4 regions of the Photobacterium swingsii genome follow, and region 1 is predicted to be linked to each of the others. Evidence: predicted binding sites of a transcription regulator. Region 1 holds the regulator's gene; each other region holds the start of a gene.

Region 1 (7,685 bases):
TTATCGACGTACTCCCAGTTTGGCAGTGATGAAACAAAGGGGCCATATAGCAGTTCATTTTGTTTCATAGAGCGGAAGTTTTCGCCATTGATCCAGACTAAATCTACGCTTCCATTTTGATTTTTATCAGCCGTCTTTTCTGCTAATAAGCGTTGCGTAGTTTCTGCAATATCAGCAACTTTAACATGCTTTAGCGTAACGCTATAACGTGATTGAAGTTCGCGAGCAGCCCAACGAAGATATTCGTTGATCTCTTGGCTGCCGCCCCATGCATTAAAGTAGACCGTTTCACCTTTTGCCTGCTCAACAATTTGTAGCCAATCTTGGTTGCTTGGTGCCGAATGTGTTTCGGCGTAAGCCGTGCTCGCTCCTACAGCCATAGCTAGCGCGGCGAGTAATGTTGTTGCGCCTGAAGATAGGCGCTTGAATGATGATGAGCGATGCATTACATATCCTTATTTTCTTTAAGTGGCTCGGCTGCTTGGTTTGTGGATGCCGGTTTAGTCACCGTTTGGTCTACGACAGACTGTTTTTTACCTTGGCGCATCCATGCATGGTACTTTTCAACCCATGTTAACAGCATTTTGGGAGCGTTAGCTTGCTTCCACTGTCCAGCTGCGTATTTTGTGGCTTCGCTCATGGTTGGGTAGGGGTGGACTGTGCCTAATATCTTGTTTAATCCCAAGTTATGGCGCATTGCTAAAGTAAACTCGGCTAACATTTCGCCTGCGTTACTCCCGACGATAGTTGCACCTAAGATGGTATCTTTGCCTTTAGGGGTAATGACTTTGATAAAGCCGTAATCTTCCCCATCAGTAATAGCCCTATCTAAATCATCAATACCGTAAGTAATAACTTGGTATTGAAGACCTTGTGCTTTGGCTTCTTTTTCATTAATCCCCACACGAGCAAGCTCAGGCGATGTGTAGGTGGCAGCAGGCAGTACTGAGTAATCAGCTTTGAATTTTTTAAATTGCCCAAATAACCCATTCACAGCGGCATACCATGCCTGATGCGCAGCAGCGTGAGTTAGTTGAAAAGGCCCTGCAACGTCGCCAACAGCAAAAATATTGCGGTATTTGGTTTGCAGGTAGTCGTTCACTTCTACTGTGCCGCGCTCGTTGGTGGTGATGCCGAGTTCTTCTAAGCCAAAACCCTGTACGTTAGCAACACGTCCTAGTGCAAGCATGACATAGTCAAAGTCAGTGGTAACAGTTTGCCCTTGATGCTCAAGGTAAGCGCGCTGGATACGGGAACCGTCACTTTGTTCGATGGACTCGAAGCGTAGGGCTTTGTGGTTAAGTTTGACCTCAACACCGTCGCTTTGTAATTTGCTATGGACGAGCTCTGCGGCATCAGCATCTTCGCGGATAAGTAGTTGGTCAACCATTTCGACCAAGGTTACGTGACTACCAAGCCGTTGGAAGCTTTGTGCGAGTTCACAGCCAATCGGGCCGCCCCCCAGTACCAGAAGTCTCTTAGGTTGTTCTTTTAGCTGCCAAATAGTGTCAGAGGTCAGGTAGCTAACATCTTGAAGTCCGGGAATATTAGGAACTAGTGGGCGAGCACCTGTCGCAATCACTATGTTGCGGGTAGTCATACGCTCACCGTTTACTTCAACTTCCCATGGCGACAAAATACGCGCTTCACCAGAGACACAATTCACACCTAGCGACGAATATCGCTCAACAGAATCGTGAGGTTCAATTTTATCGATGACTGTATGAACGCGCGCCATGACCTGCTCAAAATTGACGCTTACACCACCAGTGGTAATACCGAATTCCTTCGCTCGGGTAATTTCCGACATGGCATGTGCCGCGCGGATAACAGCCTTAGAGGGCACACAGCCTGTATTTAAGCAATCACCACCCATCTTATGGCGCTCAATTAAGGTCACTTTTGCTTTTACTGCAGCTGCAATATAGGCGCTGACTAAGCCACCTGCACCCGCCCCAATGACGACCATGTTTTGATCGAATTTTTCAGGCGGTGTCCAGTCAGCATATACGCGGCGCTGCTCGATAAGGCCCATGACAAATTTTGCGACCAGTGGAAAAATCCCTAATAGCGCGAGAGAAATAAGCACGGGAGCTGAAATGATGCCACCGAGCGATTCGATTTCACCAAGTTGTGTACCTGCGTTGATATACACAGCAGTACCGGCCAGCATCCCGATTTGGCTGACTAAGTAAAAGAGTTTGGTTGATAGTGGCGTTAACCCCATTAATAGGTTCACCAGAAAGAATGGGAACACTGGGATTAATCTGAGTGTGAATAGATAAAAAGCACCGTCTTTTTTAATGCCAGCATTGATAGGCGCAAGACGATGGCCGAATTTCGCCTGTACCCAGTCGCGAAGAATATAGCGGCTAAATAGGAAAGCGAGTGTTGCACCAATAGTACTTGCGAACGAGACTAGGATTAGACTCCACCAAAAACCAAATAATGCCGCGCCAAGTAGCGTCATAATTGCAGCACCGGGTAAGGAGAGTGCTGTTACAACGATATAAATAGCAAAGTACACTAAACTCGCAAAGAAGGGACGTGCAGCTATCGTGTCTTGCAGCGCGACTTGTTGTGCCTTTGCTTGCTCTAAGGTGAAGTACTGACCCAAGTCGAACAGGAACCAACTTCCAATAAGCGCGGCAATGACGGTAATGAGCAGTAGTTTCTTTCTATCCATGAGATAACTCCTACGATTTACTCTGTGGTGGTTCTTGCTGCTGAGCCGATGAGGTGTCTGGTTCATCGGCAGTAGCGGTGCTTTTAAGTGCTGATGTTGTCGGCACAGAGCAAAACCCTTGTGCAGGTACATCAAGCGCGGTATTAAATTTGGCAGATAGGTTTTGGAAGGCGATCAGGGCAGTAAGTTCTACTAGGCTATCTTCGTTAAACCATTGCTGTAGATCAGATAGCATGTCTTCTGTGACTTTTTGCCCTGTAATGGTCATCGCTTCAACATAATGCAGCACTGCGATTTCTTCGTCAGTGAATAGGGCGCTGTTTTGTTGCCATTGAGAAAGGGCTTTGATCTTTTCAACAGAATCGCAACGCTCGGCTAGACGCATTCCGTTAGCATCGACGCAAAATTCACAATCGTTTAGTTGTGAAACGCGGACACAAACCAAAGATCGTGTAACCGGTGAAAGTGGTGAATGGCGGCGATCTAGGTAGCCAAAAAATCCAGCGACCAACCAAAAGAGTGGCGGGCGGCGTCCCCAAAGTAAAGACGGGTTGAGTTCTGCGCCGAAATTACGTTTTTGTAGCCAAAGTAATGGGCGGACAAAGATTGAATATTTGTTTTTTTTCGCGAGGCGCACTGCGTCGTTTCCTTATGAACACATGATATAGCACCAATGCTATACCAAGGTAATAAAGGAGACCCAACCAAGGGCGCAAATATTTCAATTAATTAGGAAAAAATTGAAAATCGTGATTAATTGCGCGTATTTTGAACGAACGGCTAATTAATGGCGACTTCAACAGCACGGCTACGTTCTTGCTGCACAACGCGGTTATCGGGGATTTCTGAAAAAGCGATATAGGCTGATGCCAGAATTGGTAGGCAAGCCAGTACCAGCGTTTTGCCGATATGGTAATTACGGTACCAATATTTACGTGCCCGGATTTTTAGTAATCCTCCCCAAATGACTAGAATGACATTAAAGCCACCGACTAGGGTAAATATGTCGATAAGCACATCAAGGGGAGCGAGTTGCTGAGAAACAAGTAGCATTACAAAGGCAGGGGGGAGTAGGCTAAGAATAACAAAGGCGCGGAGGAGTTTCGGCCATTTGCAAAATTTATCCTTAAATATGTGGTCTGCTTGCCCAGGAAAAGGCTTTGAACAGAGCATACTGGCCTCACTTTTTAGCAATCTCAAAGACCGCAAGTTAGTTATGGTCGCTATAGTGACGACATATTATTGACGTCGATTTAACTGCAACAGTTACCATAAGTAGTTGAAAACAAAAAATTGACGGTTTTCACACCGCCAGCAGCGGTTATTTTACTTATTTAGGGGGGGATTAAAAGTTAACTGATGCTTTTGTGAACAGTATTTGTGAGTAGAGTCAATCTTTGACGTAATCCTGACATTGGGTGGGCTAAAGCAACAAAAAACGAGGCATCAGCCTCGTTCTTATTGTAGCAAAAGTGTCGTTGTTCACCCGACTCCCTAGGGTAACAAACCTAACAATTCACCACGTCTGGTTTCACTGATTACAGACCAGTGTCTGCCGCTGATCGCGCCTTCTAAAGCCCAAAGCAACTCAATGTTGAGATTATTATCATGCGTATCGAGTAATGCTTTGTATGCGTCGATAGCGCCGACCTCAACAAGCTTCTCGACAGTATCAATACCCACTTTTTTTAGCATGCGCTCATTGGCTAATCGTAAATTTGGCAAATCTTTAATGCGAGATGGGCCAATTTTGCTTTTTGTTTCTTTGTCGTTCTTCGCACCTTCTAGTGAGCCTTGTGCGTATTCAATAATCATTTCTGGTGTATTCCACCAGATATCAGGAATAGCAAAATGTTTAGTTACTACGGGAAAACCGCGTTTCTCGTAAACATAAGGTGATAGATTGGCTTCTTTAAATACTTCAATGTTTTTTGCATTAGCGCGGAGGTGTAATTTGTTTTTTACCACCAGAGCAAACATTGTTTCGCCTGCAAAAATGCCAAAACCGCCAAACATTGATCGTGATTTAACACTGCCAAAACAATCGAATAATTTTAGGGTGTCTTTAAGTATTGGTTTATCCATGCGACTTCTCGGTGAAATAAATCTTGGGAGTCACCTAACATATAAGCGAGGAGTTTAGGTTAGCAAAGCACACTTAATGTATGTCAAAAGCATGTCAAACCCAAAAGCAGGTTTTGCGTTAAATCCATCGGTAACCCCGCTACCTTGAAAGTGTTAATGTTTATCGAATAACACTCTGTTAGGCCGGAAGCTTTGCGTCCCACTTTTTCAAATGGTTTGCCCTGTTCGTGACGTAATAAGCATATCGTAAATAGCAGAAAAGCGTTTACCCTGGGCTGGGTGAAATGTGATATTGCTTCAATTATTACTGTTCTGTGGAGAGAGAATATTCAGGAATGAAATGAATATCTTAGCAAATGAAAGATATTTATTTGAAATTCAAAAGTAATATTATTGTTACATATTAAATATTTATGTAAAAAAGGAAGATTTAACCGCATGTTAACGCAAAAAAAAGCCGACGGTTAGATACCGTCGGCTATTCAATTTTTATGCGTAAAGCGAATAATTAATTCAGTTTATGAACGGATTTACGCACTACTAATTCAGGCGACATTTCGAAAATGCGGTTTTCGTGTTTTTTGTCTTTCACACGCTCCATTAAGATTTCAATCGCAGTTTTGCCTAAACGGCGTTTAGGCTGGTGGATTGTTGTTAATGGAGGCGAGAAGAAAGGCGCGAGTTCGATATTATCGTAACCAATAATCGAGATATCTTCAGGAACACGAATTCCATGTTGAACAAAAGTACTGATCATCGCCATTGCCATAATGTCATTAAAACAGAATATAGCAGTCGGACGTTCTTTCATTGCGATGAACTGTTCTGCGGCTTTAACGGCCGTTTCACATTCGAAGTCACCTTCGATGACCCAATCTTCATTCACTGATAGATTTGCTTCGTCCATGGCCTTTTGGAAGCCTTTTAGACGCTCACGACAGGTTGACTTCTCATTGTGTCCAGATAGGCAACCGATTTTGGTATGGCCATTCTCAATAAAGTGTTTGATAGCAACATAGCCACCAATTGCTGCGTTATCTTGGATTTTATCCGTGTGTGGGCTTTCTGGACCCCAGTCCATCACTACCATAGGTAGATCGTTTTGACGCTCTAGCAAATCTAACAGACGTTGATCGAGGTCTGAACACATCACCATTAAGCCATCAACGCGCTTTTCTGCTAGCATGCGTAGGTAATCGCGCTGCTTAGAAAGGTTACCTTCTGTGTTACACAGAATGAGGGTATAGCCTTCTTTGTAGCAGTATTCTTCAACACCATGTACAACTTCGGCGAAGAAGGGGTTGGTTGATTTAGTCACCAACATACCAATAGTGCGCGTAGTGTTACATTTCAGGCTGCGAGCAACAGCACTTGGGGCGTAGTTAAGTTCATCAACAGCCGTTAACACTTTCTTTTGCGTTGCTTCTGCGACGAAGCGTGTTTTATTTATCACGTGAGAGACTGTTGTTGTTGAAACACCAGCCATACGTGCAACATCTTTAATCGTTGCCATATTTATTCTTCTAATAATTGGAATAAAGAGGATCTTTCTAAGCCAAGCACTGTGCTTACTCTTGCATATTGAGTGCTACGTGCTGCTTGAGACCTTGTATAAACGTTAAAAGCCGCTTCTCAGATGAGCGGCTTTTATGGATTCGGTAGCGTTACATTGTTAATCGCTTGCGTTCACATTTTACTGAGTGTAGCGCACAGTGCAACGTTTCTGTCTCTCAAGATGGCAATACTTGATAAACATCAACATAAACAATGTAAACTGAGTAAAATTTGATGCATCAGTATGCATTTATGTGTGCATTATAGAGATTACATAACCAGACGCTATAGAATTATCGGGTGTTGTAAGCTTGGATGCTCAGTGATGGTTACTGGCCAACCGTAAACACGTTCAATATTTTTAGGCTCAAGTGCCTGCCAAGCATCACCATCAGCTTGTATTTTTCCCTCGTTCACTATCACCAAACGGTCGGCATATTGTGCCGCAAGATTAAGATCATGCAAAACAATGATAACGGCAGCCCCTTCTTTTGCCATGCTTTGCGCAAGCTGCAATGTTTTATGTTGATGCGCTAAATCGAGTGCTGACGTTGGTTCATCGAGCATCAAAATTGCATTTTCCTTGGCTTCGCTAAGCTGGGTAAGTACGCGAGCAAAATGGACCCGTTGCTTCTCGCCACCAGATAGCGAGGGATATAGACGGTTTGATAGGGCCGTCACCTCTGTCTTTTCCATCATACTGGCCGCTGTTTTGCTGGCCTGTGCGCGAGTGAGATCCAGCGGTAAAGCGCCTAATTCAGCCACTTCTTGGGCAGTAAAAGCAAAACTTAAACTACTGTGCTGTGGTAAAACAGCTAAATACTTCGCCAATTCTTTCGCTGACCACTGAGCATGGGTTTTCCCCTGAATGCTAATGTCACCACCTGCATCTAATTCACCACAAAGCACTTTTAGTAACGTACTCTTCCCAGCGCCATTTGGACCAAGTAACGCCGTGACTTCACCATGTTTGATTTCTATATCAAAGTTATCAAGTAAGGTCTTGCCGCCTAGGCCTAAATGCAATCCTTTTGCTGCAATTGCGATCTTATCCTGGGATTGAAATCGAGAAGATGAAAAACCAGCCATCATGACAGGCGTCCTTTTTGTTTAACCAATAACATAATGAAGAATGGCGCACCTAAAATAGCGGTAATGATGCCGACAGGCAGTTCGGCAGGGGCGGCTATAACGCGGGCAATCATATCTGCAACTAATAAAATCAAAGCACCCAATAACGCCGATAGAGGTAGCAATGTTTTATGGTTAGGGCCTGAAAGCATGCGGCCTAAGTGTGGAATGATTAGGCCGACAAATCCAATAACACCAGTGAGGGATACGCAGACACCAACACCTGCAG
Region 2 (7,685 bases), 660 kb from region 1:
GTGACGAGTTAACATCTGATGGTATATTCATTAAAACTAACGGCCTTATTTCTGAAGAAATGGTAGGCCAAGAAGTCTGTGTTAAGGGTTTTGTAGAAGAGAAATATGGTCAAACTCAAGTTCTCGCAACTAAAGATCAGTGGGAGGTTGTCAACGCAACACCAGTAAAACCCACAGCAGTTGACCTGAAACGAATCTCTGCAGATGATGAGTATTTCAGCAAAACGCTAGAACGCCATGAAGGCATGTTAGTACGCTTAGTCAATAACATGGACGAAAGCACCAAAGAAAACGAGACCATGCGTGTTTCGCGTACCTTTAGCTACGACTATAGTGGCCATCGCAACAATATGGTGTTGTCATATAAACGCCCTAACATGCAACCCAACCAAGAACATGTCGCGGGTAGTGATGGCTCTATTGCCCAAGACAAACAAAACAAAGACTATCGCTTATATGTTGAAACTGACAAAAAAGCAAATGACGGTGTCATTCCTTTCTACCCTGATTTCAATGACAAAGAGACTGTAAAGAAAGGCCAAGATTACATTCGTGTTGACGATAGCATTACAGGACTTGAAGGTGTCATTTCTTACAGCTTCGGTGACTACCGCTTAATGGCGACTAACAACATTAGCCGAAAAGACATTATTCATAACACAGATCGTAAATCAAAACCTCAACTAGACGACAGTACAACATCAGATAAGTTTGCAATTCGTATCGCCACTCAAAATGTATTGAACTACTTCAACTCGCCGTATGGTGGTCCTGACAACCCACGTAACGACAACCGTGGTGCAGATAGCGAGTTAGAGTTCCAACAACAGCATGCTAAAATCGTTAAAGCAATTAACAGCTTAGATGCCGACATCATCGGCTTAATGGAAATTGAAAACAATGGTTTTGGTAACTACAGTGCAATTACTGAGCTTGTAAACGCCGTCAACAAATACTATAACAAAGAAAACCATTCTAACCGTCACAATGAACAGTCAATTAACAACCAATACGTCTTCGTTGGTTTTGACTCAGATGGCAATACCGTATTAGATGAGTTTGACTCTATTGGTTCTGATGCTATCAGTTCAGGCCTGCTATATCGTCCAAATAAAGTATCACTAGAACAAGCGAAAATCATCCCAATGCCTTCGCAACAAGCACCAATGATCACTGATACAAACGGTGCTGCGCTTCTCGATAGCAAAGGTGAAATTCGTGAAAGCGGTAAGAACTACCAGCGCGATACTATTGCCGCTACTTTCCGCATCCACAACACAGGTAAAAAAGTCACTGTATCGGTTAATCACCTGAAATCTAAAGGTTCAACTTGTTGGGAAGATTGGCAAGGCTGGGAAACTTGGGAAAAATTCGATCCAATCAAAGACAAAGTTGAAAACAAAGACTTCCAAGGTTCATGTGAAAACTTCCGAGTAGCAGCAGCTTACCAACTCGGTAAAGAAATGGCTAAAATCGGTGGTGATCACGTTATTATTGGAGATATGAACTCATACGCACATGAAGATCCGATGCTAGTGCTAACCTCTAACCCAACAGGTAAAACACTGAAAGCCGCTCGCGATACCTTCATCGGTAAACGTCCTCAATTTGGTGAAAATGGCGCAATCATTACTGATAATTTCGGTTATATTAATGCTGTTAGCCTGAAAGATGCTGAAAACAAAAAAATGAGCTGGAGCTACTCTTATAACGATGAGATTGGTTCACTCGATCACATTCTTATCTCACCATCCCTTAAGAAGCACCTACTAGATGCAACAGACTGGCACATCAATGCCGCCGAATCGACACTGTATGATTACAACCAAGAAAATAAAGGGATCGGAGCTGGTGAGAGTAAAGAGGTTCGTCTTGAAAAAGAGAGAACAATTACTCATAACTTTTACGCCAATAACGCTTATCGCTCTTCAGACCACGACTCTGCAATCATGGCACTAGGTTACGGCTACGGTGAAAGTGACGGTGCGCCTGTACTGCTTGCAACGAAGAGCGGTCGTATGGATGTTCCTTACGCCATCAACACTGATAAAGCACTTACAGGTGATATCGCTGAAATCTCATTCTCTCCAGAACCAGAAGACATGAGCAAAGTTGCGTTACCTACAATGAAGTTGAGCAAAGATGGCAAACAACTTAAAGAGTTTGACGTTAGTGGTATTGAACCTGGCAATTACACTGTGACCATGAAGCTAACACGCCCTAGCGCGCAAAAAGCCTCAACGCCAACAACAGTGGCTGGCTCTGAAGTTAGCATGAAGGTTGAAGTCGCTAAACGAGATTCGACCACGCCAACAGTTGTTATTCCACCATACGATGGTAGCGGCGGTTCATTTGGCATCTTTGGCCTGCTTTCACTACTCGGACTAGGTTTCTTACGTAAAACTAAAAAGTAATTAAGCAATAAACGATTTAGTCGATATACGTTAAAGAAATAATCAAAGAGGTTTAGCTTATGGCTAAGCCTCTTTTTTTGTTATGCACCTCACTATACTCTGTGTATTCATTTTAATTACAGAGCTAAAATTTTGAACCCAGATCGCGCTAGCCAAATGGTCATTTTCCACACCCTTGTTAAAGCAGGAAGTTTTACAGCTGCAGGCAAGCAGTTAAGTGTCTCGACATCACATATCAGCAAGCAATTGGGAACATTAGAAACGGCTCTGAACGTAAAATTAGTCCAACGCACAACACGTAGTTTTACCCTGACTGAAGCAGGTGAGAACTACTTGCAATACTGTGAAAGCGTCGTTAAAGCCATTCAAGATGGTGAAGCGCTTATGGAAGATGCGAGAGATGAAATATCAGGCGTTTTACGCTTAGGGATATCGCAATCCTTTGGCACCATGCATTTAATCCCCGCCATTGAACAACTACAAGGTCACTACCCTAACTTACGCGTTGAGATCAGTTTATTCGATCATAAAGCCGATATGATTGAAGATGGACTCGATCTTTGGATCACCAATTACGAACATATTCCAGACGGCTATGTTGCACAGCGCCTTGCTGAGACCAAATTTGTCGTCGCAGCTGCACCTGAATACCTATTACATCATGCTGCACCATCACATCCTAGTGAATTAGCTAACCATAACTGCTTAACCTACCAAAGCCGTCAAAGAAACTATCAATCATGGTCATTCAAGCAACAAGACAGACAGCTTAAGGTTGATGTAGAAGGCAATTATCGCGTCGATCTTGCTGAAGCAGTGCGGGACGCAGCTATTGCTGGTTGGGGCGTCGCTTACTTAGCCACTTACTTACTCCGAGATGAATTTAAAGCAAACAAACTCATTCAGCTGCTACCAGAGTGGCAAGCCAATCAATCAATGCCGTTTTATGCGGTCTACCCCAGTCGTGCACATTTACCAAAGAAAATATCAGCAGCCATTGGTTTTTTTAAGGACTATATCGGCGATACTCCCTATTGGGATGAAGATCTGAGCAAACATATCAGCATCTAGTCACATTTTATCTGTGGCAATAATGCTGAGAAAACCACCAAGATTATTGCCACTATCATTCGCATTAACCAAAACATCTTTTCCAAACGGAAACAATCAACTTGAAAAACTAAAATAAAAGCTATAATTCAATAAGTTAAAGATAGGCATTCTAGTACACCCGTCACACATCACACTTGGCTAACATTCGTCACTTGCAACCGTTTGCGTCCTCCATAGAATGCACCGCCTACACATTCTGTTACAAGGTCTACCCATGTCATCTTTGCTTGGTATTGTTGCTATCTTAGTGATTGCCTACTTGCTTTCTGCCGATCGTCGCAATATTCCGTTAAGAACCGTTAGTTTAGCGTTTTTACTTCAAATCACTTTTGCTTTGCTTGTTCTGTACATCCCAGCAGGAAAAGTGGCACTCGGTGCTGTAACCAATACTGTATCAAGTGTGATCGATTACGGCCAAGAAGGTATCGCTTTCTTATTTGGAGGATTGGCAACAGGTAGCGTTGGCTTTGTATTTGCCGTTAACGTACTGGGCATCATCATTTTCTTCTCCGCACTGATTTCAGCTCTTTATCACATAGGACTAATGCCTAAAGTCATCAATATTGTGGGTGGTGCACTACAGAAATTATTAGGTACTGGTCGTGCTGAATCTCTTTCTGCGACAGCCAATATTTTCGTTGGTATGGTTGAAGCGCCGCTCGTTGTAAAACCATACCTCAAGAACATGAGTGACTCTCAATTTTTTGCCGTCATGACATGTGGTCTAGCCTCAGTGGCAGGCGGTACTTTAGTGGGCTATGCATCGCTTGGAGTGGAGTTGAGCTTTCTGATTGCTGCGGCATTCATGTCTGCGCCTGCGGGCCTGCTAATGGCAAAAATACTATTTCCGCCAAGTGACAAGCAAAACAACGAAGATGAAATCACATCAGTTGAATTACCTCGAGCAGCGAACGTAGTTGAAGCATTGGCTGATGGCGCAATTGCTGGTATGCGTATTGCCGCAACAATAGGCGCAACTCTGATCGCCTTCATTAGTGTGATCGCATTACTGAATGGTCTACTAGGTACGGTGGGTGACTGGTTTGGGATTACATTGAGTTTTGAATTGATCATGGGTTACCTATTTGCCCCTATTGCTTTTCTGGTTGGTATCCCATGGAACGAAGCCATTACAGCAGGTGCACTGATCGGTAACAAAGTGATCGTTAATGAATTTGTCGCCTTCATCCAACTAATGGAAGTGAAAGATCAATTAAGCCCACACTCACAGGCTATCATCACGTTTGCATTATGTGGATTTGCTAATATCTCCACCATGGCAATCCTGATTGGTGGTTTAGGTAGTTTAGTACCTGAACGCCGTAGCTTTATCTCAAGAAATGGTTTCCGCGCCATTACTGCCGGTGTACTTGCTAACCTAATGAGTGCCGCCATTGCTGGTGTCATTTTGTCGCTATAACGACACCGACTTTCTTATATAAAAAAGTTACACGTAAAAAAGGGGCTAACCGCCCCTTTTTATCTGAAATCTCGACAACCTGAATCACTATGACAAGTATTCTATCGGTAGGTCTATGTCTGAAATAATGATATCAACGCTTTTTAAGCTACAAATAAACGCGGACTTAACCACACCAAATTTACTATTATCAACAGCTAAGACAACATTCTGAGATTGTGAAATGGCTTTCTTCTTATAAGGCAATTCATTGAATGAATAACAAGTCAGGCCATGAGCAGGGTCAATCCCTGCAGCTGATAAAAAAGCAGAATCAAATCGAATATTATCAATCTCACTGCTATCCCCTAACGGATAGAAGTTATTATGCTTAGTATCATAACCACCACCACATAAAATCACATGACAGTTAGGCTTGGCTTTTAAAGCCATAAAGACATTCAAAGAAAAACACACGCCAGTAAACGATATATCATCGCTAATAGCTTGAATAATATGAACTACAGTTGTGCCGTTATCAAAAAAAACTGTTTGATTATCAAGAATGAGTTTTGCCGCTTCTTTACCTATCTTCGTTTTTTCTTTGACATGATTAGTACTTTGCTCATTTATAACGTACTCAAGATCAGCAGAACCGACTTGCTTCTTCACAACATAGCCGCCAATCAAACTGACAAAAGTATTTGGCTCATTAAAATCACGGCGAATCGTCATTTCAGATACATCGAGACTTTCCGCTGCATCTTTCAAATGCACTTTTTCCTGTCCCAGCAACAACTCAGCTAATTGCCTTATTCGTTTTTCTCTTTTCGTCTCTACCATCAAGTCACATACCAATTATTGTCATCTTTGCATTCTAGATGACTTTCCCATGTCCTAAAAGATGCAAACAATGCGCCTACGCACAGAAGCAGATAAAGTATTGATTATATTGAGTACTTAAGGTCAGTAACTTGATCTGCGCCTATGCAACTAGCGATTATAACGAGGATACCCTACATTATCTGATAAAACTTCATCTCTAATACCTACAGCCTTAAAACTTTTCACCAAACCTTCAATACTGTGGTAATAGGTGACTATTCGCCCCGTTTTTAAATACACTTTGAGTTCCCCCAAAAAATAGAATCGTTATTCTACATTGACGCCACTTTACCAATTATTGATTTAACGAAAACCTCTTTGCATTTGCCCTAAACCCTATAAGCCGTCACTATATGGATACGCTTCATGATTTGGATACGCTTGTGTTAGCAAATACTGCTACAAACATCATCAATGACACATTGAAAATTGCCACCTTCAATCTTTTCAATTATATAGAGCCACCACTGGCTTATTACGACTTCGAAAATATTTATAGCCAAGAAAGTTGGCAGAAAAAGCAAGCTTGGATTTGCGACTATCTCGCGCAATACCAACCTGATGTGATCGGTTTCCAGGAAGTATTTAGTGCAAGCGCACTTCAACAACTTTTAGCAGAGCAAGGTTATAACCACTTTAGTGTTGTTGATGAACCAAATATCATCGATGACTACATTTGCCGTGATCCTGTCGTTGCCATTGCCTCTCGCTACCCTATCAAAGCGGTCTCTGCAATTATGGCAGATCCTCATATCGCAACCAGTATTGGTATCAGTGCTGATTTTGCATTTAGCCGTAAGCCGCTTCGAGCTACTATCGATCTCCCTCATATAGGCGATACAGATTGTTATGTCGTCCATTTAAAATCTAAACGCCCCATGCTTGAAGCTGCGCCTGATAGTGGCAATGCTGCCGATACTGGGTTAACCAAAACACATGTACTCGCAACACTTAAAGCAGAAATAATGGGAAGTTGGGGATCATCGATTCAACGTGGCAGTGAAGCTGCTCTTTTGTATCACGCCATCTTAGAGCGCAGAGAAGAAAGCGGACACCCTGTAATATTGATGGGTGACTTTAATGACGATATTCAGCAAACACCCTTACAATGTTTAACGACGAATAGTATTCGTGATCGACAGGTATCCGATCAAAAACAGATTCTCGATACCTTTTGGCTGACAGATAGCTTCACACTTTACCAAAACACAGATAACGCTGATCATAAGGTAAGCCGCTCTCCTACCCATTATTATGGCGCAAAAGGCAACGTGCTGGATTACATCTTATTATCCTGTGAATTCAACGCTGAATATAATGCGAGTTTATTTGAGGTGAGTGCTTACCAAACTTATGATCGCCACTTAATAAATCCCATTTTTGATCGTGATGGCAACAGCACGGACCATGGCATTGTGAATGTGACTCTTAGCCTTCGTAGCTAACATCAACAATACAACAAAATTAGTTATCACAACTAAGCCGTGAATAGTAAAAGATCCACTATTGGCAGGAAAAACACTCTGCCAATCACAACGCTAGCCCTTATACGCACTCGAATAGGTCAATACTCTTACGTATACTGCCTCCCCTACTTGTTCACCTTCTTGTTCGACTTTTGTCCAAGACGAATACCATCTCTAATATTCAGGCCTATCATTGCAGTATTGGTTACACCGGCTATTAACTCAATCGCTTGCACGAACCAATAGCGTGTATCAAATAGTCCTTCAGCCGACCATATGGCCAAGAAATAAGCCGCTGGAATTAAAACTACAAGTCCATTAAACGCAGCCACTTTCAAGCGCTTTGCTTTGACAGCCAAGATGCCTTTGAGCTCTGCTGGATACAGTTTCTTACCCGTTATGCCCACA
Region 3 (7,685 bases), 750 kb from region 1:
ATCTTAATCTCCTTAACTTAGAAAGCCGCTTAACCTAAAAAGCCGCTACGCGCGAGCAGATCCATGGTCACTTCTGACTGTTTATCTGCTGCTTTGTCACCTAACATTAGACGCTCAAGATAACGAGCAATCACATCTACTTCTAAGTTCACCTTGCGGCCAACTTTAAAGGCTTCCATTGTCGTTTCTGCCGCAGTATGCGGCACAATAGTAAGCTTAAATTCATTACCGCGAATGGCATTAATCGTCAGACTAATACCATCAATTGCCACCGAGCCTTTCTCTGCTAAATATTTAGCAAGGTGTTCAGGTGCGCTGACCCAAAACTCAATAGCACGACCAGTATGATGACGTTCGATAATTTCACCAACGTTATCAACATGCCCTGATACCATATGGCCACCAAAGCGAGTGGTTGGCAGCATGGCTTTTTCAAGGTTAACCACTTGCCCTGCTTGGTAATCTGCAAATGCGGTGCGTTTTAGTGTTTCTAACGATAAGTCAGCAACATAGCCATTACCCGTTAGCTGTACAACCGTCAGGCAAACACCGTTAGTCGCAATACTGTCGCCTAACTTAACATCAGCTAAATCCAAATCACCTGACGCAACCGTCACTGAAATATCTTTGCCTTTTGGCGTCAGTGCAGTGATAGTGCCCACTGCTTCAATAATACCTGTAAACATGAATATTTTTCCTTTCCGCAGATTACGGTGTTAAACCTGCTGTGATACTTCGGCTGTAATACGAATATCTGGGCCTACGGTACGTACATCTGAAATAGTAAGCTCTGGCACTTGCGTCATTGAGGTTAAGCCCAATACATCGATAAGACCACGGCTATCAGCCCCCATGAGTTTAGGCGCTTGATACAAGATAAGCTCATCGACTAACTGCGCTTTGATTAACGCGCCAGCTAACCCCGCCCCCGCTTCAACCCAGATATGATTGATATCATGATCACGCACTAACTGCTGCATCAGCGCTTTAAGGTCTAGCTGTGCCGTGTTCGAGGTATCCGTTATATCAAGCTCTGGGCTTGGCACGAGGATCTGCGAAACAGATTCAGGCCAAGCCAGTTGATCACACTGTTGACGAGCAAGCAATATCTGCCCTGGCAATTGAGCAAGACGACAGGTTGGAGAAACGCGGCTTTGGCTATCGATAATAATCCGCGTTGGCTGACGGAGATTGTCTTGAGGGTAATCAGCTTGTATATCCGCACTTAATTCAGACCAGCGGACATTCAACGACGGATCATCAGCAAGTACCGTGGCGCTAGTTGATAAAATCGCGCCCGCTTGAGCACGGTAGGCTTGAACATCAGCGCGGGCATGCGGGCTAGTGATCCACTTACTCTCACCATTAGCCAGCGCGGTTCGACCATCAAGGCTCGCTGCTAGCTTTAATTGCACAAATGGCAACCCTGTTTGCATGCGCTTGATAAAACCACGATTCAGCGCTTTGGCATCGGCTTCAAGTAAACCTGTTTGCACCTCAATGCCCGCGGCTTCAAGCATTGCAATGCCACGCCCTGCAACCTTAGGGTTTGGATCCACCATGGCACAGACAACACGTGTAACATTTGCTTTAACGAGCGCTTCAGCGCAAGGAGGGGTCCGGCCATAGTGAGAGCATGGCTCAAGCGTGACATAAGCCGTCGCTCCTTGGGCAAGCTCACCCGCCTCGCGAAGCGCAAAGACTTCGGCATGGGGTTGTCCAGCTTGGTAATGGTAGCCTTGACCAACAATGCGATCGCCTTGGGCAATCACGCAGCCCACATTGGGATTAGGAGCCGTAGTAAAACGGCCACGCTTTGCTAACTGCAAAGCGCGTAACATCATAGAATGATCTAGAGAAGAAAACATGCGTGGCTACTTTTCTAATTTAGCGATTTCTTCGCCAAACTCTCGAATATCTTCAAAACTACGATAAACAGATGCGAAACGGATATACGCTACTTTATCGAGTTCTTTTAACGCTTCCATGACCAAATTACCGATCATGTCAGACGCAACTTCACGCTCCCCTGTCGCACGCAGTTGAGACTTGATGGTATTGATCGCTTTTTCAATATCATCCGCGCTGACAGGACGTTTTTCTAACGCACGTTGAATACCACCACGCAACTTATCTTCGTTGAATGGGTCACGGTTACCGTTAGTTTTTATTACTCGCGGCATCACCAACTCAGCCGTTTCAAACGTAGTATAACGTTCATTACAAGCTAAACATTGACGACGGCGACGTACTTGGTGGCCATCAGCAACCAAGCGAGAATCGATTACTTTGGTGTCATTCGCACCACAAAAAGGACAGTGCATCGTGCCTCCTCATTTTCGTCGAATCAGTGTACCGCATTTCAAACGTTTATTGAGTATATATCCGCGGTTTTTACGCTTATTTAGTGCCTTCTTATTCCCCAACGCAAAACGGCACCTTAAAGGTGCCGTTTATTTATACGCGTGATATGAAATTATGCGTAAACAGGAAGACGCTTACAAATCTCTAATACTTTCGCTTTTGTTGCTTCAATCACTGCAGGGTTCTCGATATCGTCAAGAATGTCACAAATCCAACCCGCAAGTTGCTTGGTGTCTTCAGCCGTGAAACCGCGACGTGTAATTGAAGGCGTACCGATACGGATACCCGAAGTAACAAACGGGCTACGTGGATCGTTTGGTACACTGTTCTTGTTCACAGTAATGTTAGCAGCACCTAGTGCAGCATCTGCTTCTTTACCTGTGATGTTTTTGTTGATTAGGTCAACAAGGAAAAGGTGATTTTCAGTGCTACCAGAAACGATGTTGTAACCGCGCTCTAGGAACTCACCAACCATTACTTTTGCATTTTCAACAACACGCGCTTGATATTCTTTAAACTCAGGCTCCATTGCTTCTTTAAACGCTACTGCTTTTGCTGCGATAACGTGCATCAGTGGGCCACCTTGACCACCAGGGAATACTGCTGAGTTCAGTTTCTTGTATAGGTCTTCACCTTCACAAGAAAGAATAAGACCGCCACGAGGGCCAGCAAGCGTTTTGTGCGTAGTTGTTGTTACAACGTGCGCATGTGGTACAGGGTTAGGATATACACCAGCAGCAATTAAGCCAGCAACGTGAGCCATATCAACAAAGAAGTATGCGCCAACTTTATCTGCAATTTCACGCATTCGAGCCCAATCACACACTTGAGAGTAAGCAGAGAAACCACCTATGATCATTTTCGGTTTGTGTTCTACTGCTAGTGCTTCCATTTCTTCATAGTCAATCTGGCCCGCTTCATCAATGCCGTAAGGAATGATGTTGTAAAGCTTACCAGAGAAGTTAACAGGTGAACCGTGTGTTAAGTGACCACCGTGCGCTAGGCTCATGCCTAATACAGTATCGCCAGCATTTAGCAATGCCATGTACACAGCATTGTTCGCTTGAGAACCTGAGTGAGGTTGTACGTTCGCGTACTCTGCACCAAACAGCTGACATGCACGATCAATAGCAAGTTGTTCTGCTTTATCTACGAACTCACAACCACCGTAGTAACGCTTGCCAGGGTAACCTTCAGCATATTTGTTTGTTAGCTGAGAACCTTGTGCTTCCATTACACGTGGGCTTGTGTAGTTTTCAGAAGCAATTAACTCGATGTGCTCTTCTTGACGTGCAGTTTCTTCCTGAATAGCTGCAAACAGCTCAACGTCGTAATCGGCAATATTCATGTCGCGCTTTAGCATCTGTATCTCCTGACTCAGATAGGTATAACCACAAAAATCTAACAAAAACTGGATTCACGCAAAGCGAGTAACCATGCGGACGCAAACGTTTTCGTCTGACCAGTAACTGATGCCATATTTTACATAAATTGATCTAAATCAGATACCCTTCAAATTACTTTTTATTGGATTTCTTCATGTTTATTTTCAATGTCACCATGAATTCGTTTCATCTTTTCTACAATCCTCACTCAAAATGCACATACCAAGTGAATAGATTTATCAAGAAAGTCATTGAAATTAATATTTACAAGTCCGTAAATATATAATTACAGGCGATAAAAACCACCTACAGCCGTAACCTTCTTTCTTGTCATAAATGACTATATGATGCGCTCCAATACATCATACATTTTCATCTGGCCACCTAGCGGCAATAAAACTCAACCAGCATTAACTGAATGCGGATGATACAAGGAGCTATTTTTTGAGCAGTAACAAGCATTCTATTTCAGAAAACATTATCGCTATTCTTACAGGTACTTTCGTTGTAGCCCAAGGCGTGTTCTTTCTTCAGCAAGCCGACTTACTGACAGGTGGCACAACAGGTCTTGCCCTACTTGCGAGCCAGTTTATCGACCTATCCTTTGGCCAATTGTACTTTATGATGAACTGTCCATTTTACTTGATGGCTTGGTTCCGTATGGGTAAGTCATTTGCACTCACCAGTATTCTGTCTGGTGGCTTAGTGTCTATCATCACCGACAACCTTCATCACGTATTAGAAATCAGTCGCCTTGAACCGCTTTACTGCGCTTTAATCGGTGGCCTCTTAATGGGATTAGGTATGCTGATCCTTTTTCGCCATAAAACCAGCCTTGGTGGCTTTAACGTGCTAGTGCTGTTTTTACAAGAGAAAATGGGATGGTCTGCTGGCAAGCTGCAAATGGGCATTGATTTCAGCATACTGGTTGCCTCTTTCTTCCTCGTTAGCCCTATGATTTTGTTATTCTCGGTAGTGGGTGCCTTCATGCTGAATTTGGTCTTGGCAATGAACCACAAACCAGGTCGCTATAGCAGTGAGTTAAAAGCACAAACAAGCTCATCTTAGTTTGTTTAACGTCTAAGTGCTTAAACGTTTAAATGGCTGAATACTAAATCTCAGATGCAAAAAGAGGTCGCGATATGCGACCTCTTTTTGGTAATTGGTTATCTGTTTAATTAAACGATCATTGATTGTAAGCATTCAGCATCCACATTAGCTTTTCTTGCTCACGGATATAATCGCCCATCAATGCCGCTGTTCCTTCATCTTCAGCCTCACCCGCTAATCCTAAGATACTGCGTTGCATACCGAGTAACGTCTTAAAACCCGCTTGTAAGCCGCTAACACATTCACTCCCCGCATGCGCATTAAGGTGCTCTTGAATATCACTCACCTGAAGATACTGAGTAAAGCTATGTGATGGTGTGGCACCCAGTGTCAGCACACGCTCGGCTAACTCATCAATTTTTACTTGTAGATCAGTATAAATTTCTTCAAATTTTGCATGCAGTTCAAAGAACTCTTTGCCTTTTATATTCCAGTGATAACCACGCGTGTTCATGTAAAGTACTTGATAGTTCGCCAGTAGCGTATTGAGTTGTGCTGCCAATTCTTCAGATTTACCGCTATCAAGACCAATAATATTTTGCTTCAACATAATTCGATTCCTCTTTATTTTCTGCAATATTACGGCTGCGGACACGCTGACACCATTCGTCTTGCTTTATACATTTGATAGATAAAAACTATCAAGTTAGGGGCTTGTAAACCTCAAGATTCAGTGATTTTAAAATGCAAAAATCAACATCAACGTTTAATACTGGAAGCCAAAATAAACTTAGAATCTAAAAAGCAAGGAGGAGTAAAAGAGGAGCTTGCAAATGAAATGAATGAGTACGTTTCCTACCCACTGAGACCAATGAGTATCAGTCCCCATATAAGCAGCCACGATCAATAGGTGTAATTAATGTCTAAAACATTATAATCGACAGCTTCTGTATTTTTTGGAACTGAAGTATGCAACCTATTAAGTATAGGGCAGATGTCGACGGGTTGAGAGCTGTCGCTGTCATCGCCGTTATTCTCTTTCATTTAAACCCAGCATGGTTGCCTGGTGGCTTTGTCGGTGTCGATGTTTTTTTTGTCATATCTGGCTTCATCATTACTACATCGTTATACCCAAGTATCGATTCCAATGTTTTTTCTTTTTCTGACTTTTATATCAAGAGAATTAAGAGGATCCTGCCTTTATTTTACTTGGTCGTATTCTCTAGTTTAGTCGTCGCCTATATTTTATTCTTACCAAATGACCTTATCAATTATGCCGATAGCATGCGGTATGCGAGTGGATTCATTGCAAATATCTACTTTGAAAAACAGTCTGGATACTTTGCGCCTACTTCCGATTCACTACCATTGCTGCATATATGGTCTTTATCACTGGAAGAGCAGTTCTATTTTATATGGCCGATACTCTTATTGTGCAGTACAAAACTCTTTGCTAAACAGCACCTGTTAAAAATATTAGTCGCTTCATTCATTGGCCTAGTCTGTTATTCGCAATACTCAACCCTGATGTCCTCTTCATCAGCATATTATTTATTACAAAGCCGCGGCTTTGAGCTACTTGGTGGTGCAATATTAGCTATAGCTAGCATATTAAAACGTGAGCGCAATATTCACTTTTCGCCATTCACTCACAACCTCGTAGGCATGCTTGGCTTTGCGTCTATAATCACCATGTTTATTACGTACCATAAAGGAATGATCTTTCCAGGCTTTTCGGCACTATGGGTTGTTTTAGTGACCAGCTTAATTATCTTCTCTGGTGAACGTCAGGATAGTCGAGTATTCCAGCTGTTAAGTCATCGTAAAGTGGTTTTTGTTGGCACTTTATCTTACTCACTTTATCTATGGCATTGGCCTGTACTAGCATTTTATCGTTACTTTGATAACTCTTTTACTTTTAGCGATATGTTGCTTTGTATTACCCTGATCATTGTGCTTTCGTTACTCTCTTGGAAGTTTGTTGAAAAGCCGCTACGCCACACAAAAATACAGTCACGCTGGGTAGTTTTATTTTATTTAGTTTTACCTATCGCCCTGTCGATTTCTATCGCCAAAAATATCGTTGAAAATAAAGGCTATGCCGATAGATTTCCTAATGACGTTGTTGAGTTTTACCAAGTATCACTGGATGAATTTAAGTTCCACAAAGATGAGTATAAGGTTCTGGAGGGAGAGCAACCTTTCCAACCGACATTACTTGGTATTCAGTCTGATGAACAACAAAACTTAAATGCCTTTCTTTGGGGAGATTCTCATGGCGGACACTTCCGAAGCGCCGTTGACATTCTGGGCAAAGAGTATGGGTTCTCGGCCCTATATGGTGGCCTAGGTGGGTGCCCTCCTCTACTGGGGGCTAGCTTATTGAAAGGTGGAAAACCTGAAACACGATGTACCGATAATAATAATGAATTAGCCAAAGTTATTGCACAATCCACCGTGAAATATGTATTTCTCGCAGGGCGCTGGTCAATGTATACCGAAACAACACGTGCAGTAGGGGAAAGAGGCTCTCGTGTATACCTAGGCATGGACAATGACTATTCAGAAAGCATTGAGAATAGCCGCCAAACATTCTCTAAAAGTTTGGAAGCTACGGTTAAATTTTTGATTGAAAATGGAAAAGTACCGATTATCTTCGATCAAGCTCCCGCATATGATTTCAACCCAAGTAATTGCTGGTTAAAAAAATCAATGTACGAATCTTTTCGCCATGAAAATTGCGACATCCCTCAGGAAGAGGTCAATAAAAGGCAGAAAGCACACAAAGATATATTCAGCCAATTAGCTAAAAAGTACTCTGAAATCATCATTATCAACACTCAATCAGTCTTATGTGATGGCAATATTTGTAAAAGTAAGCTTGAT
Region 4 (7,685 bases), 1.3 Mb from region 1:
TTTATGAATGGAGGCCTCTAATCGGCTAAACACCACAGGCTTAAGCAAATAGTCCACCACACCACCACGCATGGCTTCTTGCAAAGTCTCGACGTCGCGCGCAGCAGTGATCAACAGCACGTCGGTTTCCTGTTTTTCGGCGCGAAGCATACTAAGCAGGTCCAGTCCACTTCCATCAGGCAGTTGTACATCTAACAAAACGAGATCTGGCGTCAGCACATCAAATAAGGTCAGTGCCTCTTGGTAATTATGAGCCATCGCTTGTACTTCGATACCGGTAATCTGGCTGAGGCAACGTCGATGCAGTTCAGCAATACCAGCATCATCTTCTACAATTATCACTTGTTTCACTGACATTCTGCACTCCTTGCTATCAATGATGGTCACTCTCCTCGCCCAGTCACAGTGTGGCACAGGTGGTAGGTAAGCGTCTTGCTAATCAGTGAAAAGCCTATACTTGGGTATTACACGCATCGCTTGGCTCACTCTTTGGCAGATAAAGGGTAAATCGTGCCCCTGTCGCTACTTGCTCACTGGCTAATGGTACATTGGTCGCACTGTTTTCCATCTCTAGCTGTCCACCGTACTTTTTCATTAATTGTGAGACCAGGTAAAGCCCAACCCCATGATTAGATTTTTTCTTCGAAGACACACCACGCTGTAACCATAAATCGGCATTTTCCCCGACAGGGATCCCAACACCTCGGTCTTCCACTTCAATGATAATATCCTGACCATAATCACTGATATGAATATGCACTTGACCATTCGTGTGTTTAGCAGACAAGGTGGCATCAAAAGCATTATCAATCAGATTTCCCACTATGGTAACAATATCTTCCGCAGCAATATGAGGCGGTAACCTTTCTAAATGGCAGCCTTCATCAATCACGAGTGTCATACCTAGTTCACGGGCTCGCTCACTTTTTCCTAACAAAAGGCCAGCAATTAATGGCTCTGTGATGGCATCACGTAAGAACCCAATTAAACTCTGATAATGCAGGCTTTCTTGACCTATAAATTGGCACACATCATCATACGCACCAAGTTGGATTAACCCCGCTATCGTGTTTAATTTGTTTCTGTGCTCGTGGGTTTGTGCCCGTAACAATTCTGCGTATTCAGTCACTTTTGACAACTGAAGATTAAGCTCTGTTATTTCATTTTTCAAACGAAAACTGGCCACCGCCCCTATTTGCTTATCCGCCTGAAATAGCGGCTCTCGATTGGCAACGACCTCTTTACCATTGAGAAATAGTTCAACATCATGTTCTGCTTGTTGCGTCGATAATAATCGCTCTAATCGACTATCCGGCAAACTTTGTTGAATCGGCTTATCTATGGCCGATGCCTTGTCGACCCCCAGCATGGCACAAGCACTGCGGTTAATCGCACGTAGGTATCCACGATTATCAATACAAACAATCCCTTCCCGAATCGTTGCCATGATCGCCGCTTGCTCTGCATATAAACGACTAATTTCTTCAGGCTCAAACCCTAATAAGGCACGCTGAAAACGCTTTGCTAGCATACTGGCCAACAAACCATTCGCGATGACCACAATAATTGCCATCACAATTAAAAACATCAAAAAAGGCAGTAATTTATCGTGGATCCCTGTGAGTAAGTAGCCAACGGAGACCACCCCGATAATATTGCCTTGAGCATCAAAAATGGCGGTCTTTCCGCGAACAGAGTGCCCCATCGAGCCTTTCGCATAAGAGATGTAAGACTGACCATATTTAAGGGCTTTATTATTGTCTCCCCCACGCATCGGTTTACCAATGCGCTCTGCAATAGGGTGAGCAAGCCGCACGCCTTGGTGATCACCGACCACAATAAAAGCAGCGCCAATTGCGATACGGAAACGTTCGACGCCTTCCCGTAATACCTTAGTGTCTTGTAACTCAACAGCCTGTATAATCTCAGGCGTTTGAGCAATATACTCTGCAATACCAATTGCCTTTTCACCTAAGTCGGTAGATTCCCATTTTTTGATATAGCTAAAGCCTGCCCCTGAAAGCACGAACAATTCGAGCAACCCAGACATTGTCATGATAATCAGCAGCCGACGGCGAAAATTGAGTTGGCTCCAACGCATCTGATTCCAATTCACTGTTACTCCTTTGTTATGGTTTGCCTACTGCTTGCTGCATCATGGAATGATTACCAACCTTAGCCTGAGTGCTTATTCAACCACGATGAAAGTAATTCTGTTACTGACCACACAATTAACAAAATTGAAACAAGAGACAAAGTCATTAATTCAAAGACTTTTAGCTAGTTCTCGGAATTGAGGTTTTTATAGTGTTATAAACACCAACAAATCAACAACAGATATATCGGAATAAAACTATATAAGCATGATAAAATTGTGGTATAAAGCCACCGCAAACGATTGCGTGACCTGCCATAGCAGCTCAAAGCAGTGCTTCCCCATTGTTTAAAAAGGTATGAGCCCACATGAAAAGCGACATTCAAATTTGCCGCGACACCGCACTCACTCCTATTGACCACATCGCGCGTAATGCGGGTATTGAACCGCAAGATTTAACGCCCCAAGGGACGTTAAAAGCCAAGGTCAAAACATCAATCCTAAAGCGTCTTGCCGACCAGCCTGATGGTAAACAAATCCTAGTCACGGCCATTACACCCACCCCTTTAGGTGAAGGTAAAACCGTGACTACCATTGGCCTATCACAAGGTTTAGCAAAAATAGGCCAAAACGTTATTGCCTGTATTCGCCAACCTTCAATGGGGCCAGTATTTGGTGTTAAAGGCGGTGCTGCGGGCGGGGGCTACTCACAAGTCGCGCCAATGGAAAAGCTCAACTTGCACCTTACCGGTGATATTCATGCAGTGACTGCGGCGCACAACCTCGCTTCTGCTGCTATTGATGCCCGTGTATTTCATGAAGATCGCCATGGTTTCGAGGCATTTAGTGAGAAAACTGGCTTGCCTGCGCTTCGTATCGATCGCAATCGTATTGTTTGGCGCCGCGTTATGGATCACAACGATCGTGCCCTTCGCATGATCACTGTCGGTAAAAACGAAGAAGGAAAAACCATTAACGGTATCGAACGTGAAGACGGATTCGATATTTCAGCAGCGTCTGAGCTAATGGCTATTTTAGCGCTTTCAACTGATCTTGCTGACATGCGCCAACGCATTGGTCGCATTGTGGTGGCTTACAACCTTGATGGCGAACCTGTGACGGCAGAAGATTTGCAAGTGGCAGGTGCAATGGCCGTGACTATGTGTGAGGCCATCGAACCAACCTTAATGCAAACACTCGAAGGCGTACCAACACTGATCCACGCAGGTCCTTTTGCTAATATCGCGCACGGCAACTCTTCGATTATTGCCGACCGTATTGCACTCAAACTCAGTGATTTCACTGTCACAGAAGGCGGTTTTGGTTCAGATATGGGCTTTGAAAAAGCCTGTAACATCAAAGCACAGCAGGCTGGACGTGGTGCTGACTGTGCCGTAGTGGTTGCAACACTTCGCGGCTTAAAAGCAAACTCGGGGTTATACGACCTACGTCCTGGCCAAGCACTGCCAGATGCCATTTTCGAAGCCGATGAAAAAGCACTTATTGCCGGTTTTGATAACCTAAAATGGCATATTCGTAACGCAGCAAAATACGGTGTACCTGTGGTGGTAGCGGTTAACCGTTTCCCACAAGATAGCGACGCTGAACTTAACCAACTCAGAGATATGATTGCTAATGAAACATTCGATACTTATGTCGATGTTGCGATCAGTGAAGCCTTTGGTAAAGGTGGCGAAGGTGCCATTGAACTTGCTCAAGCAGTTGTTAGAGCCTGTGAGACGCCGGCTAACTTCAAGCCGTTATACCAGTTATCACAGCCGCTTGAAGAGAAGCTAATGATAGTAGCTGAAGTCGGCTACGGTTGTCGCGGGGTTGAACTATCTGACTTAGCGAAACAACAACTGGCAGCACTCAAGGCACAAGGCCACGATAACCTTGCGGTGTGCATGGCAAAAACCCCACTGTCAATCAGCCATGATCCAAGCCTTAAAGGGGCACCAAGCGATTTTATTCTGCCTATTCGCGAACTCAAGTTATGTGCGGGAGCGGGCTTTGTTTATGCCCTTTGCGGTAATGTGATGACCATGCCAGGGTTACCCGAAAAACCGGCTTTCATGAATCTTGATATTGATGCCGATGGCAACATCATTGGCCTAAGTTAATCATCAAAGCTCAGCCATAGAAACAACAAGGCCACGCATTGCGTGGCCTTTTTATTAGCTTGTTACTCGCACATTTAAAGCGCCAGTGAAATAAACAAGCCTGCAACCGTTGCATTCAATAAGTTTGCTAAGGTTGCTGCCACCAGCGATTTCATGCCCAGTTTCGCGATTTCATCATAACGCGTTTGTGCCATCAGCCCCATACAGCCCAGTAACACTGCAATTGAACCAAAGTTAGCAAAACCACATAGTGCAAAAGCAATGATCACTTCGGTGCGTTTATCGAGTACACCACTGTCGATCATCGGTGCTAGCTGAGAAAACGCGACAAACTCATTGATGGTTGTTTTGGTACCAAATAACGTTGCCATCTGCTGAGCGGCATCGAAATCCCACAAACCTGCAATATAAGCAAACGGCAAGAATAAGTAACCAAACACTAAATCCAGCGATAAACCTTCAAAACCAGCCAGTGAGCCCGCCCACCCCAATAACGCATTCAGCATCGCAATCAAGCTGATGAAGGCTAACAACATGGCACCAATATTGAGTGCAAGCTGCATCCCCTGAAGGGCACCTTGTGCTGCCGCATCAATAATGTTGGCAGGTTTCTTCTCTTCTTCCGTGCTTTCCGCAGAGTCGCAGGTTTGCTCAGTTTCAGGGATAAGCAGCTTTGCCATCATTAGACCTGCAGGGGCCGCCATGAAAGACGCCGCCAATAGGTATTCCAATGGGATCCCCATTTGGGAATAGCCAACCAAAACAGAACCCGCTACCGACGCCATACCACCGACCATAACCGCAAAAAGCTCAGAACGAGTCATACGCGCAATATAAGGTCGTACTGTTAATGGGGCTTCGGAAATCCCCAAGAAAATATTTGCCGTTGCTGAAATAGACTCCGCGCGGCTAGTGCCCAAGACTTTCGACAAAGCGCGGCCTAGTGTCCCCACCAAAAATTGCATAATACCGAGGTAATACAATACTGCGACAAATGCCGAGAAAAACACCACCACAGGCAATACGCGAAAAGCCATGATGAAGCCACCGCCAGCAAACAGCTCAAACATTTTGTCTGAAACTAATCCACCAAATAAAAAACTAATACCTTCATTGCTGAAATTAATGATGTTTTGTACAGCACTCGAAAATTCGCCCAGTGCAGCACGACCACTCTCGCTATATAACACAATAGCGGCAAAAATCATTTGAATGGCTAACGCACCTAATACTGTGCGCCAGTTAATGTGTGAACGTTTCTCTGATAAAAAATAAGCGATTAAAATTAAAGCCAGAATACCGACCAAACCAGAAATCAATTGCATTGTTATTACTCATCTTATCGAACAATAAAACTTGTTCGCTTCGTTTCATCAACCTATTCCGTTTATCTACGGCTGTAAGGTCAATACCAAATGCGCTCGATTTCCTTTTGCTCTCCTTGATCCATGCCATCCTAGCAATCGATTTCTCATCATTAGTAGATAAACAACATTCAAAACATTGCCATACTTTGCCGAGCTATCGGGGATTTAATGCAATTTTAGAGTTACCGACTTATTTGTCGGGCGCGGAAGATTAAAGGTAACGATACAATTGTTCAATGCTCACAAACTCAGTCGGAGACTTATCAATCAATAAAGGAAATAAACGAATAAGATTAAGGCATCAAAATTTCTGGCGAGTGGTCAAATGTTCACGAATATCCAGTCTATGACACTGTCATGCCTTCCTTAATATGCAAGATAGTGTTTATTCCCCCTCTCCAAACTAAAAGCGAAATGTCATAAAAACAAGATAAAGCCATGTTAAATATAAGGTTGTCTTATTCTCTACATAGCCAACTGATTAACCTTTCACCAGCTTATACTTTTTAACAAAAAAACATGTGCTACACGTAGTCAGATCATGTTTTTTTGCATCCAAACTGCTAATCTCAGCGTCAGAAGATAAAAATTATTAAAGGCCTATCACAATGGAAATGACCAACGCACAACGCTTAATCTTATCTAATCAATACTACCTAATGTCTCAATTAACACCTGAGAATGCAGCTAAATACCGCCGTCTACAAACAATTGTAGAGCGTGGTTACGGCTTACAAATGCGTGAACTAGATAAAGATTTTGGTAACCTGAGTGATGATACTTGCCGTCAAGTGATCGATTTCATGGAAATGCACCACGCGATGCAAGAGTCACACAAAATGCTAAGCGAGGAAGATCAAGGCCAAGTTGATACGCGTCGCCTTAAGTTCTTAGGCTTTGATGCTGCCACTGAATCTCAACTTGTCCATTACGTTCGCTTCCTAACAGAAGAAGAAGGTCTATACCCTCAGTTCGATAAAACTGAGCATCACTTTAACAGCCAAGTCGCTATGCTAGATAAATACCAGCGTATGCTACAAACATGGCGTAACTGTCCACGCCAGTACCACCTATGTGCGACAGAGCTACAACAAATTCTGAGTGCATAACTCGTAACAATACGATGTGTGTAACGATATAAACTGGAGCTTGCTCCAGTTTTTTTGTGAGTAAGATAAATAGATTGCCAACAGATGAGTCACAACTAACTCATATAAGACAGGTTTAAGAATAAAAGCCTATCCAAGCTCAAGAATGCTTTCTCACGCTTTTTTTTCAGTATAATCCCCCGCAACAACCCGATACATTAATTCACTTAGCATCAAATTTAATTAGCCTTCAAAGCTAACCACCTAACATGACGTTGTTCCTATGTACCGCTTTATTATTATTTTGCTGATGCTACTTCCACAGGCAGTGTTTGCTTACAACACGCCTATCATAGTGCTTACAACTTTCAGCCCCAATTCCTTAAGTACATTGATTGCTGACTACAAAGCAAAGCACCCTAACGTCAACATAAAGGTACTGCATCGCCACGAAGATGCCGCGGCTCGACTACTCGGTGATCCAACACATGATATTGACATGGTGATCACAACATCAATCGGTCTTTTTGAGTTACTACAGCGGAGTAAAACGCTCATCACCCTACCAAGCGTTAACGACGAGTTTGCCAATGAAGAAGTGAAAGCAACGCTGCAACACTTCAATAATCGTGTCGCACTATTGGGTTACTCTCGCTATGGTTTTATGTGGAATCAGCGCTATTTGGAAAAGCATAACCTTGATCGGCCTAGTAGTTGGGAAAGCCTGACTCACCCGCAATATTTCCAACATATCATCATGGCAACACCATCACGATCCACTTCAAGCCATTACATGGTTGAGAGCATTTTACAGCAATACGGTTGGCAAGCAGGTTGGAAGCTCTTGTACCAAATCAGCGGCAATCTCGCCTCGGTTTCTATGTTCAATGTCACTGACCAAATATCTCGTGGCTTAGTCGGTGTCGCGCCTGTAGTGGATGCATTCGCGTTCAAAACTCAAAAGCCTTTCCCTTTTATTGGCTTTAGCTATCAGCCAAATAGTCCGGTTTTA

What was found. Region 1 encodes PurR, which represses purine synthesis genes. Its sites were predicted from a motif close to TNANGNAAACGTTTNCNTNA; they were not measured.
Region 2: a site for PurR is predicted at 3,678-3,697, ahead of OCU77_RS07215 (NupC/NupG family nucleoside CNT transporter). Genes of this name have one in related genera too.
Region 3: a site for PurR is predicted at 3,805-3,824, ahead of glyA (serine hydroxymethyltransferase). Genes of this name have one in related genera too.
Region 4: a site for PurR is predicted at 2,387-2,406, ahead of OCU77_RS04250 (formate--tetrahydrofolate ligase). Genes of this name have one in related genera too.

Annotation. Positions count from the first base shown of each region.
Region 1 is NZ_AP024852.1:2,180,356-2,188,040, reverse strand. It holds gene OCU77_RS10165 (ABC transporter substrate-binding protein) at 1-380, opposite strand, end outside; gene lpdA (dihydrolipoyl dehydrogenase) at 446-2,686, opposite strand; gene OCU77_RS10155 (carboxymuconolactone decarboxylase family protein) at 2,697-3,323, opposite strand; gene OCU77_RS10150 (hypothetical protein) at 3,467-3,859, opposite strand; gene OCU77_RS10145 (TfoX/Sxy family DNA transformation protein) at 4,181-4,771, opposite strand; cyclic di-GMP riboswitch class I at 4,898-5,002, opposite strand; gene purR (HTH-type transcriptional repressor PurR) at 5,280-6,284, opposite strand; gene OCU77_RS10135 (heme ABC transporter ATP-binding protein) at 6,611-7,414, opposite strand; gene OCU77_RS10130 (FecCD family ABC transporter permease) at 7,414-7,685, opposite strand, start outside.
Region 2 is NZ_AP024852.1:1,522,676-1,530,360, reverse strand. It holds gene OCU77_RS07225 (ExeM/NucH family extracellular endonuclease) at 1-2,414, shown strand, start outside; gene OCU77_RS07220 (LysR family transcriptional regulator) at 2,547-3,485, shown strand; gene OCU77_RS07215 (NupC/NupG family nucleoside CNT transporter) at 3,742-4,947, shown strand; gene deoR (DNA-binding transcriptional repressor DeoR) at 5,035-5,769, opposite strand; gene OCU77_RS07205 (endonuclease/exonuclease/phosphatase family protein) at 6,165-7,256, shown strand; gene OCU77_RS07200 (hypothetical protein) at 7,403-7,685, opposite strand, start outside.
Region 3 is NZ_AP024852.1:2,931,094-2,938,778, forward strand. It holds gene ribBA (bifunctional 3,4-dihydroxy-2-butanone-4-phosphate synthase/GTP cyclohydrolase II) at 1-2, opposite strand, end outside; gene OCU77_RS13320 (riboflavin synthase) at 30-686, opposite strand; gene ribD (bifunctional diaminohydroxyphosphoribosylaminopyrimidine deaminase/5-amino-6-(5-phosphoribosylamino)uracil reductase RibD) at 717-1,868, opposite strand; gene nrdR (transcriptional regulator NrdR) at 1,875-2,324, opposite strand; gene glyA (serine hydroxymethyltransferase) at 2,477-3,727, opposite strand; gene OCU77_RS13340 (YitT family protein) at 4,194-4,817, shown strand; gene OCU77_RS13345 (Dps family protein) at 4,936-5,409, opposite strand; gene OCU77_RS13350 (acyltransferase family protein) at 5,769-7,685, shown strand, end outside.
Region 4 is NZ_AP024852.1:847,399-855,083, reverse strand. It holds gene OCU77_RS04260 (response regulator) at 1-357, opposite strand, end outside; gene OCU77_RS04255 (ATP-binding protein) at 452-2,101, opposite strand; gene OCU77_RS04250 (formate--tetrahydrofolate ligase) at 2,464-4,218, shown strand; gene OCU77_RS04245 (NupC/NupG family nucleoside CNT transporter) at 4,293-5,543, opposite strand; gene OCU77_RS04240 (YfbU family protein) at 6,194-6,694, shown strand; gene OCU77_RS04235 (ABC transporter substrate-binding protein) at 6,957-7,685, shown strand, end outside.